3 regions of the Paramixta manurensis genome follow, and region 3 is predicted to be linked to each of the others. Evidence: riboswitches for the same ligand, from Rfam matches in the RefSeq annotation. Region 3 holds a riboswitch; each other region holds the start of a gene.
The links. A riboswitch is a leader RNA that binds a small molecule or an ion and turns the genes downstream of it on or off. The one in region 3 is predicted to bind thiamine pyrophosphate.
Positions count from the first base shown of each region.

Region 1: it holds a riboswitch for thiamine pyrophosphate, as region 3 does, so the genes downstream of both, tenA (thiaminase II) here and thiM (hydroxyethylthiazole kinase) in region 3, are expected to answer to the same signal.
Region 2: it holds a riboswitch for thiamine pyrophosphate, as region 3 does, so the genes downstream of both, thiE (thiamine phosphate synthase) here and thiM (hydroxyethylthiazole kinase) in region 3, are expected to answer to the same signal.

Region 1 covers NZ_CP054212.1:2,909,399-2,913,871, forward strand. The annotation lists gene fhuE (ferric-rhodotorulic acid/ferric-coprogen receptor FhuE) at 1-124, opposite strand, end outside; gene PMPD1_RS14130 (LLM class flavin-dependent oxidoreductase) at 419-1,441, opposite strand; TPP riboswitch at 1,589-1,691, shown strand; gene tenA (thiaminase II) at 1,754-2,449, shown strand; gene PMPD1_RS14140 (ABC transporter ATP-binding protein) at 2,479-3,201, shown strand; gene PMPD1_RS14145 (ABC transporter permease) at 3,198-3,968, shown strand; gene PMPD1_RS14150 (ABC transporter substrate-binding protein) at 3,994-4,473, shown strand, end outside.
Region 2 covers NZ_CP054212.1:4,277,887-4,282,359, reverse strand. The annotation lists gene PMPD1_RS20595 (thiazole synthase) at 1-720, opposite strand, end outside; gene thiS (sulfur carrier protein ThiS) at 722-922, opposite strand; gene PMPD1_RS20585 (HesA/MoeB/ThiF family protein) at 919-1,665, opposite strand; gene thiE (thiamine phosphate synthase) at 1,658-2,374, opposite strand; TPP riboswitch at 2,467-2,567, opposite strand; gene rsd (sigma D regulator) at 2,669-3,178, opposite strand; gene nudC (NAD(+) diphosphatase) at 3,339-4,112, shown strand; gene hemE (uroporphyrinogen decarboxylase) at 4,154-4,473, shown strand, end outside.
Region 3 covers NZ_CP054212.1:3,015,926-3,020,398, forward strand. The annotation lists gene thiD (bifunctional hydroxymethylpyrimidine kinase/phosphomethylpyrimidine kinase) at 1-701, opposite strand, end outside; gene thiM (hydroxyethylthiazole kinase) at 698-1,489, opposite strand; TPP riboswitch at 1,522-1,619, opposite strand; gene PMPD1_RS14580 (DUF943 family protein) at 2,163-2,552, shown strand; gene PMPD1_RS14585 (hypothetical protein) at 3,021-3,653, shown strand; gene PMPD1_RS14590 (aldo/keto reductase) at 3,948-4,473, opposite strand, start outside.

The sequences.
Region 1 (4,473 bases), 110 kb from region 3:
TGGGTTGAGGCGCGGCGGCAAAAGCCGTCACAGGGAGTAAAGCCAAGGCGATGCAAGCAGCCAATAGCGAGGGCACTGGCGCCGTTTTTTGAGCAGCGCCACGCGATAGTGTCGCGAGAGACATAGTTATTCCTTGAGGTGTTAAAAAATAAACACTCCTGACTCATTGAATTAGAAAATTTTTGCGCATGATTTCAGGAGGAATGCATTTACGAGAAATGAAAATGGTGATTATACTCATTCTCATTTACGTGTAAATAACTGTAACAAGGATTAAGTGAGAGAGAGGCGCCGTAAGGTGAGAAGTGACAGAAAGAAGGCGTGAGAAACACCCGAAAGGTGAAATCGCAATACAGCAATAAGAGCGTTTAACGGCGTGGCACACCACGCCATAACACACGCAACGGTCAGGCTTCTGTTAGCGCCATCCGAGGGCGGGGGCGATATGGGTCAGAATCGCCTCAACGACATGCGCATTATATTCAACGCCCAGTTGGTTCGGCACCGTTAACAGCAAGGTATCCGCTTGTGCAATGGCCTCATCCTGCGCCAGTTGTTTGATCAATGTCTCCGGCTCGGCGGCATAACTACGGCCAAATATCGCCCGGGTTTGTGCATCAAGATAGCCAACGCTGTCGCTGTCCTGCGCGCTATTGCCAAACCACATATGGTCGCGCCGATCGATTAACGGGAAAATACTGCGGCTTACCGAGACTCGCGGCTCAAAGCGGTGCCCCGCGGTTTTCCACGCGGCTCGGTAAGCGCGAATCTGTGCGGCCTGCTGAACGTGGAACGGCTCGCCGGTCTCATCCACTTTCAGCGTTGAACTTTGCAGGTGCATCCCTTGTTGCGCCGCCCAAATCGCGGTGGCATTGGTGCTGGCGCCCCACCAGATCCGCTCACGCAAGCCAGCGGAAAAAGGCTCCAGACGCAGTAATCCCGGCGGATTAGGAAACATCGGTTGTGGGTTAGGTTCAGCGAACCCTTCACCACGTAACGCCTCAAGGAAAACCTCAGTATGGCGCCGTGCCATTTCGGTATCCGTCTCCCCCTCCGCCGGGGTATAGCCAAAATACCGCCACCCCTCAATTACCTGCTCAGGCGATCCCCGGCTAATGCCAAGCTGTAGTCGCCCGCCGGAAATCAGATCGGCGGCCCCGGCTTCTTCCGCCATATACAGTGGGTTCTCATAACGCATATCAATCACGCCAGTGCCGATCTCGATCCGCTTGGTTCGTGCGGCAACGGCAGACAGTAGCGGAAACGGAGAACTTAGCTGCCGCGCAAAATGGTGTACGCGAAAATAAGCGCCATCCGCTCCCAACGCCTCCACCGCTTCCGCCAGCTCGATGGATTGCAGCAACACATCCGCGGCGGAACGGGCATTCGATTGTGATGAAGGTGTCCAGTGGCCAAAAGAGAGAAAACCGATCTTTTTCATCGCAAACAATCTCCGGTTCGAAATAGTTAGGCTAACAGTGACAAAAAAGCCTTGCCTCAGGCCAGCAGAATCTTTTGCGACCGCACATAAACGCCTCGCCAGACCGTGGCGCGGGCATTGTAATCAAAAAATAAATATCGTATAACAAGCTCCTCCGAGGGGTGTCCTGTCATGGGCTGAGATGGCGTAAGCCGAACCCTTTGAACCTGATCTGGGTCATGCCAGCGAAGGGACGGGTCGGCAATTTTGCTTTCAGCCATTGCCTGTTCATACCTCAGCACGCCCGGATCTCCATGAACTGAAGGAGGTCCCATGTCTACCCCACGTTTTGATTCTGGCCTTTATGGGCAGCTACGCCAACAGGCGGGCAGCGCCTGGCAAGACTACGTTGCGCATCCTTTCGTCCGCCAGTTAGGCGCCGGAACCCTGCCGGCTCCGGCGTTTCATCGCTATCTAACCCAGGATTACCTGTTTTTAATTCACTTCGCTCGCGCCTGGGCGCTGCTGGTCAGCAAATTACAGACGCTACCGGAAATGCGCACCGCCACCGCCGCCCTTAACGCAATCGTCAATGAACTGCCGCTCCATGTGGGTTATTGCGCGAGCTGGGGATTAAGCGAGTCTGAAATCGCACACCAGCCTGAGGCGGCAGAAACCATGAACTATACCCGCTACGTGCTGGATATTGGTCACACCGGCGATGCCCTCGAACTGCTGGTTGCGCTTATGCCCTGCGTCGCCGGGTATGCCGAAATCGGTCTACATTTGCTGCACGACGCCGCCACGGTACTGGAGAATAATCCCTACGCCTCATGGATACGTAATTATGGCGATCGCGACTATTTAGCCAGCGTTCAGGCCGCGCTCAATTTACTGGAAACGGTTGGACAACAAAGCGGGGCGGAAAGTCGTTTGACGCGTTTAAGTACAATTTTCACCACCGCCACGCGGCTGGAAAGCGCCTTTTGGCAAATGGGGCTAAATGCGGTAACGGCAGGTGCGCAGTGAATTCTGACCCGTTAGGCCACCAGCAAATAATGCCGACTATCCAGGTGCGGGAGTTAACCCTGCGCTTTGGTCAAAAGGTGGTTTTCGAGCGGCTCAACTTCGACATTCCCGGCGGCCAAATCGTTGCTTTGCTAGGCGCCAGCGGCGTGGGGAAAAGTAGTCTGTTAAAGATTATTGCCGGACTAGCGCCCGCCTCCGCCGGTCAGGTCACCGCCAGTGACGGCTTACCGGTCGCCTCGCGTATTGCCTGGATGGGGCAAAAGGATCTGTTATATCCGTGGCTGACCATTGAAGAAAACGTCATGCTCGGCCCACGCCTGCGTGGTGAGAAGCCCGACCGTGCGTGGGCCACGCATCTGATTGAACGCGTTGGCCTTAGCGGATATGGGCAGGCGCTCCCCGCGACGCTTTCCGGTGGCATGCGCCAGCGCGCGGCTATCGCTCGCACCCTGTATGAGCGCCAGCCAATCGTGCTGATGGATGAGCCTTTTTCAGCGTTGGATGCCATTACCCGCGCCACTATTCAGACGCTGGCAGCAGAACTCCTGGCACAGCACACGGTGCTGCTAATAACGCATGATCCGCTGGAGGCTTGCCGCCTTAGCCACCGCCTGTTGGTTCTCTCCGGCCACCCCGCCCGCATTGACGATACCCATATCGTGGCCGGGCTACCGCCACGCGCGCCGGACGATCTCCATTTACTGAAAAGCCAGGGCGAGCTTTTACAGCAACTAATGAGGGCAGCCGGATGAAGAGGCTAGCAAAAGGCGGCATCGCCAGCCTGCGCCGCGCGTTGACGGTGTTTGTCGGGTTGCTGCTGCTGTGGTGGCTGGTCACGCAAAGTTCGATTCCGGCCTTCTTACTCCCCTCACCCACGGCGGTTGCCGAGGCCTTATGGGATAACCGCGCTTACCTCGCCGGACAGACGGCCGTCACCGCGCTGGAAATTGCCAGCGGGCTGGCGATCGGCGTGCTGCTCGGCGTCGTCCTGGCGTTAAGTATGATGTTTTCACCGCGCCTCCAGCGCTGGCTAATGCCGCTGGTGCTCACCAGCCAGGCGATTCCGGTGTTTGCCCTCGCCCCGCTACTGGTGCTGTGGTTCGGTTTTGGCATCAGCGCCAAAGTGTTTATGGCGGTATTGGTGATCTTCTTCCCGGTCACCTCGGCCTTCTTCGACGGGCTGCGACGCGTCAATACCGATTACCTCGATCTGGCGCGTACCCTGCGCGCGTCTCCGTGGGCGCAATTGCGCCACGTCCGCTTAATGGCCGCGCTGCCGGCCTTCGGTTCCGGGCTACGCATGGCCGCCACCGTCGCGCCTATCGGCGCCATTATCGGCGAATGGGTTGGCTCGGCGGAGGGGCTCGGCTACGTGATGCTGAATGCGAATGCGCGTATGCAGACCGATATTTGCTTTGCCGCACTGTTTATTTTGGTACTGATGACCGTTTTGCTGCGAGCCGCAGTAGAGGCTCTGATGCGGCGTCTGATCATCTGGACGCCGGAGCATGACGAATAATGATCACTTTTCAAGGACATTTCCGATGATTAAAAAAGCCGCCGCTTTAATGATAAGCACGTTGCTTGTCGCCCACGCCAGCGCCGCTGAAAAACTGACGCTGGTGCTTGACTGGTATATCAATCCCGACCATGCGCCGATTATGGTGGCTGAACAGATCGGCGCTTTTAAGGCCGAAGGGCTTGACGTGAAGATCGTTCCGCCCTCCGATCCGGCGATCCCGCCACGGCTGGTCGCGGCCGGACAAGCCGATCTGGCGGTGACCTATCAGCCACAAATTCATTTTTTTGCCGACCAAGGGTTGCCGCTGGTGCGCGTTGGCACCTTGATTAACTCGCCGTTGAATACCGTGATGACGCTGGATAAAAACATTACTTCTCCGGCGGGCCTAAAGGGCAAAAAAATTGGCTTCTCCGTGAGCGGCATTGAGCAAGCCACGCTGGCAACCATGCTGGCTCATGATCATCTGAGTATTAATGATGTAAAAATGGTCAACGTGAACTTC
Region 2 (4,473 bases), 1.3 Mb from region 3:
CTGTTGTACCGTGCCTAATCCGCTGCGCTGCGCCAGCGCACCGGCTTCGACCGCCAGACGAAAGGCACGGGCCATTTGTACCGGGTCGCGCGCGACGGCAATTGCGGTGTTAACCAGCACCGCATCGGCCCCCATCTCCAGCGCTTCGCTGGCATGACTTGGCGCGCCAATACCGGCATCAATGATTACCGGTACATTGGCCTGCTCGATGATAATCGCCAGTAAGTCACGTGTTTTAAGCCCCTGATTGCTACCAATTGGCGCGCCAAGCGGCATGACAGCGGCGCATCCCACCTCTTCAAGCCGCTTACATAACACCGGATCGGCACCACAGTAGGGCAGCACCACAAACCCTTCTTTCACCAACTGCTCCGCCGCCTTTAGCGTTTCTATTGGGTCTGGCAGCAAATAGCGTACGTCAGGGTGAATTTCTAATTTAAGCCACTGTGTACCCAGCGCCTCACGCGCGAGACGAGCGGCGAAAAGCGCCTCTTCCGCGGTTTTCGCGCCGGAGGTGTTGGGTAGCAACTGGACGCCAAGCTGTCGTAGGGGCAGCAAGATCCCATCATCGCCGCCGCGTAAATCAACGCGTTTCATCGCCATGGTCACCAGTTGCGAAGCGGATTCTTGTAAAGCGGCCAGCATCAATTGCGGCGTGGCGAATTTGCCGGTACCGGTCAGCAGGCGCGATGAAAAAGTTTTATCAGCAATCTGTAACATGTCAGCCTCCGGCAATGGCCTGGAAAATCACCAGCTCATCGCCCTCCTGTAGAAGTTGGGTATCCCAACGATGATGGGGAACGATAGTTTGATTCACCGCCAGCGCGGTGCTTGGCTGGTGCAGTGACAACTGTTTCAGTAAGGCGGTCAGCGTCAATGGCGCGGAACAGGCCATTTGCCGATCATTAACGATGATATTCATGGCGTTTCTCCGCATACCGGGCAGTGTGGCGTACGTTCAAGGTTCAGCGTGCGCCAAACCTGTTGTCGGCCATCGAATAGACGTAGTTTGCCGTTTAAGGGCGAGGGAATGCCTGCCAATAGTTTCAGTGCTTCTAACGCCTGTAGCGTACCGATAACGCCCACCACGGGCCCAAGTACGCCTGCGGTACGACAATTGCGCTGTGGTTCACTCTCGTCAGGCCACAAGCAGCGGTAACAGCCCTGTGTCCAGGGTGGCGCGATCACCATTAACTGGCCGCTCCATCCCACGGCACTGCCGCTAATCAGCGGTTTTCCGGCGGTAACACAGGCATGGTTGATCGCGTGGCGGGTAGCCATGTTGTCACTGCAATCCAGTACCAGATCGACCTGATCAACAAGTGATGGCAGGGTTTTCTCATCCACACGTTGCGCCAGCGCGATGCTGTCGACCTGTGGATTGAGCGCGCGCAGCCGCCGTTGCGCCAGGTGCGCTTTACTCTGGCCGGTATCTGGCTGGTGGAACAGAATTTGGCGTTGTAAGTTGCTGATATGCAGAGTGTCATCATCCGCCAGGAGCAGTTTGCCGACGCCAGCCGCCGCGAGATATAGCGCGGCAGGCGAACCCAATCCACCTAAGCCGATGATTAAGACGCGACCACGCTGCAGTTTTTCCTGCCCTTCAATACCGAACTCCTCCAGCAGGAGTTGGCGGCTATAGCGCATAAAATCGCTGTCATTCATCCCCGACTCCCGCAAGCGCCAGTAACTGTTGCGTGGCGCTGCGCCAGTCTGCGGCGTGGGTAATGGCGCTGACGACCGCCACGCTACCGACACCGGTTTCCAGCACCGCCGGTACCCGTGCGATGCTGATGCCGCCAATTGCCACGGTCGGGTAGCCTTGCAGGCGCTGCATATGCGCGGCTAATTGCTTTAATCCTTGTGGCGCAGAGGGCATCTGTTTCGTTTGCGTAGGAAACACGTGCCCCAACGCAATATAGGAAGGGCGCACGGACAGCGCGCGGTCAATCTCCATATCGTCATGAGTAGACACGCCAAGGCGTAAACCGGCTTCTCGTATGGCGTTAAGATCGGTTTCGGCAAGATCTTCCTGACCGAGATGTACGCCGTATGCCCGATGTTTAATCGCCAGCCGCCAATAATCATTAATAAATAGACGCGCCCGGTAACGTTGCCCCAGCGCAATGGCGGCGCGAACATCCTCTTCCACGTGATGATCGTGTTGGTCTTTGATACGTAACTGCAGAGTACGTACACCTGCCTCCAGTAGGCGTTCAATCCATGCCACGCTATCTACCACCGGATAGAGCCCTAAACGAAGGGGAACGGTGGGAAAGTCAGGTTGATACCTTACCGCCGTGCGGCGAATATTCTCGTGTGCGGCGGTCTCTCTCTCCAGTGGAGAGGAAAATTTTGGTTCGCTGCCGGACATAGCCATTTCCTGTGAGTAAGGGAAAGTTGCTTGTCTGGAGTTCGGAGGGAGTAATGAAACGGCGGGTCAAGAAAGGGATAATGTCGCCGTAAGCCAACTTTACTCTTGTTCCCTTCGCAGGTTCTAACCTGATCAGGTTCCGCGGATCCCGAATTAACGGTCTCAGCCCGGTAGGGCACTCCGACAAGATGTGGGGTGATGCAGAGCGACTTACGTCACAGCTTCAACCCAAATAGCCCCTCCAGCATAAAGGGGCGAGGTAGAAACTACAAGGGGGTAGCAATGGCGTGATGTTTATGCCGGCCTAACCAGTTCAGTTTCATTCGCCACCACGCCGGGTAACTGAAGCTGGTTCTCCCAGGCGAGCTGAATCAGCTTATCTTCCAGCGTAAACCGCGCCTCCAGCGTTTCACCCACTTCTGACAATGCCTGCTGAAACTCGACATAGTTATCATGATCGATGGCCGTTTCCAGATGGGTATCATACAAACTCATCAACAACTCGGTATTCCCTTCCAGCGCCGGATAAATCTGGGCCGCTGCCGTCAGAGGGCTATCGCCTTCCAATTCTTCGATAATGCGTTCATAGATACTGAAATGTCCGGTAGAGAGATAATCGACCAGTTTTTGGCAAAAATTATCCAATGCCTTTTCATCCAGCGCGGTGAGCGATTCCTTGTTAGGCTTAATGCCAACGGTCTGATAATAGGCAACTAGCAGTTGCCGACGGGCACTTAGCCAAAGATCTACCAGTGCATTACTGCCACCTACGCGTTGGGTCAGAACGTCTAAATGGTTAAGCATGATCGACTCCATGTGAGTAATAGCCCGACATATTTTAGGTTGCATGTGCGTTACCGCTTTCATGCAACCTGAATTATTTAGGGTATAGTTTTAGCGCAATGTTTAAATATGTAGCGGTACTCTACAAACTACAAATATCTTGTCTTCAGGATACTTTTTTATGGAACATGAAATTAGAAGCGTAGACGCTGGATGGTGGATTGTCAGCCATGAGCAGAAACTTTGGTTACCAAATGGCGATTTACCGTACGGCACAGCGGAGACATTTGACCTAACCGGTTCGAAAGCGTCGCCGATCGGCGAATGGCAGGGTGAAACCGTGTGGCTGGTGCGCGAGGATCGCGCGGAGAATATGGGCTCGGTACGGCAAATCATGGATAAAGAGGCCGGGCTGTTCCAACTGGCGGGGCGCGGTGTCCAATTGGCGGAGTTTATCCGCTCGCACCGTTTTTGCGGCTATTGCGGTCACGAAATGCACTTGAGCAAAACCGAAAATGCCTGTTTGTGCGCGCATTGCCGTCAACGTTACTATCCGCAGATCGCGCCTTGTATCATCGTCGCCATTCGGCGCGGCGACCAGATCCTGCTGGCACAACACGCGCGTCACCGTAATAGCATTTATACGGTATTAGCCGGGTTCGTCGAAGTGGGAGAAACCCTTGAACAAGCGGTGGCGCGCGAAGTAATGGAGGAGAGTAGCGTCACGGTTAAAAATGTTCGTTACGTTACCTCTCAACCCTGGCCATTCCCCCATTCGTTGATGATGGCGTTCATGGCTGAGTACGATGAGGGCGAATTGCAAATTGATAACCATGAACTGATCGACGCCGGTTGGTTTCGCTATGACCAATTACCGCATCTGCCGCCGCCGGGCACGGTCGCGCGGCGGTTAATTGAAGACACTGTCGCGCTATGCCGCGCCGAAACGGAATGAGTGATACACTAGCCGCCTGTGTTTGTGAGAGCCTGATTATAATGAACGAATTGAAGAACGATCGTTACCTCCGTGCCCTGCTACGCCAGCCGGTTGACGTTACGCCAGTGTGGATGATGCGACAAGCCGGGCGCTATTTGCCGGAATATAAAGCCACGCGCGCGCAGGCGGGTGATTTTATGTCGTTGTGTAAAAACGCTGAATTGGCCTGTGAGGTAACCCTACAGCCGTTACGGCGTTATCCGCTGGATGCGGCGATCCTGTTCTCTGATATTCTGACCATTCCGGATGCAATGGGCTTAGGGCTGTGGTTCGAAGCGGGCGAAGGGCCGCGTTTTTCCTCGCCAATCACCTGTCGGGC
Region 3 (4,473 bases):
TCCACCGTACTGGCCCAACTGTCGTGACGTGGCCGTAGCGCCGCCAACGCCGCAGAGAGTGAGCAACCGGTACCGTGCGTGTGGCGTGTATTGACGCGTGGCGCGCTAAATCGTTGCTCACCTTGCGCGCTAAACAACCAGTCAGGGCTCTCTTCCTCGCTTAAATGTCCGCCCTTCATCAACACCGCCGCACATCCCATCTCGCGCAGCGCCCGCCCCTGCGCGCGCATTTCATCTTCGTTTTTCGCCGGCGCACACGCCAGCAGCGCCGCCGCTTCCGGTAGGTTCGGCGTAATCAGCGACACCTGCGGCAACAGGCGTTGACGTAGGGTAGATACCGCCTGTGGCGAAAGTAACGGATCGCCGCTTTTTGCCAGCATCACCGTATCCAGCACCACCCACGGTAGCGCCGCTTTTGCCAGCCGTTCGGCCACCACTTCAACAATCTCACTGTTTGCCAACATACCGATTTTGGCGCTATCGATGCGCACATCATCTAACACTGAATCAAGCTGCGCGCCGACAAAATCGGCATCAATCTGGTAGACCGACTGCACGCCCTGCGTGTTTTGCGCCACCAAGGCGGTAATCACGCTGGTACCGTAGGCGCCAAGCGCCGAGAACGCTTTTAGATCAGCCTGGATACCGGCGCCGCCGCTAGGATCGGTACCGGCAATGGTTAATGCATTAATGCGTTTCATATCAGCGCCTCCGCATTCAGCATCCACAACTCATCCAGAAACCCGGCGACAAAACTGCCCGGCCCGCTGGCCTGGCGAGTGGCGCGTTCACCGGCGCAGGCCATTACGCGGCACGCACTGGCGACATGTAACAACCGGTCGCCCGGCAACGCGGCAAACCCGGCCACCACCGCCGAAAGCGCACAACCGGTCCCCACTACGCGCGTCATTAATTTTGCGCCGCCATTTACCGCCAGTAGCCGATCGCCGTCTGTCACATAGTCAGTTTCGCCGGTTACCGCGACAATAGCACCGCTACGCTGCGCCAACTGTTGCGCCGCCTGTAGCGCCGCGCCGGACTCATGCAAACTGTCCACGCCGCGCCCGCTGCCGGCCTGCTGTGCGAGGGCGATAATTTCCGATGCGTTACCACGAATGGCGGCGGGATGCAGCGTCAGTAATTGTTGGCAAAATTCACTGCGTAGTTTTAAACCGCCAACCGCTACCGGGTCGAGTGTCCATGGCTTTGCGGCCTGATTTGCCGCATCAACCGCCGCGCGCATCGCTAATGCGCGCTCACCGGTCAGGGTACCAACATTAATTAATAACGCGTCGGCCAGCGCGCTGAATTGCGCGGCTTCTTCGCTGTCAATCACCATCGCCGGGGAAGCATTGAGCGCCAACAAAACGTTGGCGGTAAAGGTCTGTACCACATCATTGGTCATGCAGTGAACCAGCGGCGCGCGCTGGCGGAAAAGGTCGAGGGATTCGGCGACAAGGTCGCCAGAGATAACGGTAGGTTGTTGCATATGGCTCCCAACCGGCGTTCAGAAATCTGATGCGGTCAGGCATCTGACTTCCCTCCGCTGGCATTATCCAGTTCAGGTAATACGGGTCTATCTCAGCCTCTTATGGTAAAAGGCACCCCGAGTCATTTTTCACGCTAAATTTTAGCTGAGCGATAACGCTTAGCTATGCAGAATAAGCGCCAGCCTGCGAGAAGTAAACCGGGTACGGCGCACTCACCAAGATAACAAGCAATAAATACTCTTCGGCATAGTGGAAAATTTTCATCGGCGCCCGTATGGCTCTTTTTTAAGCTAGGGAAATCAACAGCATTCTGGTAACTTCCAGCCGTTTTATCCTGAAAACTGGCACTATCTTATCGGTGATAATATCTTTCGAAGGTCAAAACCCGAGTCTATACGCTGGATTAAGATAGGAGCTCTGATTCGAAGGAATAGCAGACCCCAACTTACTAATATTGAAAGACGCGGAATCTTCCGGAGATTACTCAGCAGCCAGGCCAAAGGTTTTACGATATACTTTGCTACTGCTACTCAGCGTTATAACATATCAATTGGAATGAACATAAGTGAGGGAGCACTTTCTATGAGCAATGCTGTATTTCCAGAAACGATGTGGTTTTCGACCATTCCTGACCAATATGGAAGCTGTGATTGACATAGAGGGGAAACGGTAATGCGTAATTTCATAATTTCTGCACTGGTTTTACTGTTATGTATCCTTAGCTATCTATTTATAGGTAAGCAGACTGTTTCTGTTATTGATGCGCATTATGATGGTAGCACAGCACAGATTATTGTTAACAGATTACCTATAACTGAGTCAGGAAAGATCGATTGGTGGAGAGATCACCAACAAAAAATCTTGGAAAAATACAACATCCCGTCTGGCAATAAAAGACCATTCCTTATTACAGTCTATGCTTTTGGTGATGGCTATAAAGAGGAAGGTAAAGAGGATCGACGTTGTTTCACAGATATAAAGCCGCCTAAAAACTGCATTGATAAAAACATCCTAATGATGATTTGGCGCACACGCGATGGTAGCGTTAAATATCAATTCTAATTACATTATCTACTAATAAAAAAACCTATCCACTCTTCAATGAGTATGGGTTTTTATTTTATCATGTTTATTGCTTAATCGATTTTGACTCGCCCTGTTTAGTCTTGGGTTCTTCAAAACTAAAATAATACATTACGCTTGGTTACTCTGCTTTTAAAAGCCCCAATAATGGGGGGGTTGAGAAAATAGCACTTAGCACACTCATGTTCCAGAGCCGAAACCCCGTTATATTCGAAACTAAAACGGGTGTGCTTACAAACAGCGGCGTTTAATTATCTCAAGTATATCTCTTACATCAGGAATACCTTGTCAGATTGCTTTTATGTTTACAATATAAAGATTATCAATTTCCTCTACCACTGGCGTGAACTACTGTAGCTCCCACTTTTGAGTGCCATACAATCTAGACCAATATTTGAACGCATGTTATGCTTCGATTGTGTTCTATATGGAAATGGATGAATAATTATGGATGCGAAGGTCATTGCAGAAGGGATATGGGATAGTCTCTCATCAATCCCAACGAGTTTGTACTATGGGGTGAAACGTACCTATATCAGTACTGGCCTATTGGGTTCTGACAGAAAAACAAGAAACGACTATGAGAATGAGCGCTTTTTTCGAATGATAAAGTCCCTGGCTCGAAATGAAGAACCTTTACGCCGCCTTGTAACTATAGTTATTACTGACTTCTATAATAAACTGGATGGTAGAGGACGAGAGACGATACATAACAAAATTGGTTATGGCATTGGCAGGTTATCTGGTCGTATGGGAGGACAGATTGCAGTCGCTCAAACTATCGCCGCTCTATTAATACATAGAGCAAAGATGGCATATGCCTATAAGAACTTCTTCCGCATAGCATCGAGTTTTACTATCAACATCGCATTGTTCCAGGGAGTAATAGAAGAAGCAGCCTTAGCTTCTCGTAGAATGCAAAACCATTATCCACAGACCTATGATAAAGTTTCTCCCTACGGTCTTGATATGATCTACTTTCTTGTTGAAACCCCGCTGAAACCGTACCTTGACTTCATTAATAGCCACGCAATGATCTGCAAAAGGGTAAACGATGAGCTTTTTAAAATCGGTCAGTAAATCTTTCGGTTGGCTCTTAGCACATGCAGTTGAGGGCACAATAACCTGTATATGTGCTTTTGCATCCCTCGCGTCGTTGTTCATTGCTGAAACTACCCTGATGAAGTTGGTGGGTTTCGTCGGTTTTTTTGTGATCGCATTAGTTGCAGGTTATGGCTTGGGTAGGTTACGTGGTGAAGATAAAAGTACTTCAAAACTAAAATAATACATTACGCCAGGTTACTCTGCATTTAAAAGCCCCAATAATGGGGCCTTGTGAGAAGATACGCGCATCAAAAACCAGCGTCGATAGCCTTACCAGCCGGTTGGTTTCGGATTACGCTCATCAAAGCCGGTTTGATGCCAATACGGATAGGTCGGAGTGGTATAACTCACTTCATCCAACCGGGCGATCTCTTCCGCGCTCAACGACCAACCCAACGCCTCAAGGTTTTGCTCAAGCTGGTTGCGGTTACGGGCGCCAATCACCACATTGGCGATGCCAGGGCGACTCAGCAGCCAGTTTAATGCCACCTGCGGAATGGATTTCCCGTGCTGCTCGCCAATATCATGTAACACATCAACAATATCAAACAGTTTCTCTTCCGCAACCGGCGGCCCGCCCTCGGCGCCGCCAGCAGCGATACGCCCGTCCTGTACCGGCGCGCCACGACGAATTTTACCGGTTAAACGCCCCCATCCCAGCGGGCTCCACACCATGGTACCCAGCCCCTGGTCGAGCGTCAGCGGCATCAGCTCCCATTCGTACTCGCGCCCCACCAGCGAATAGTATCCCTGATAGGCCACGTAACGGCCCAGCCCATATTTCTCAGAAGCCGCC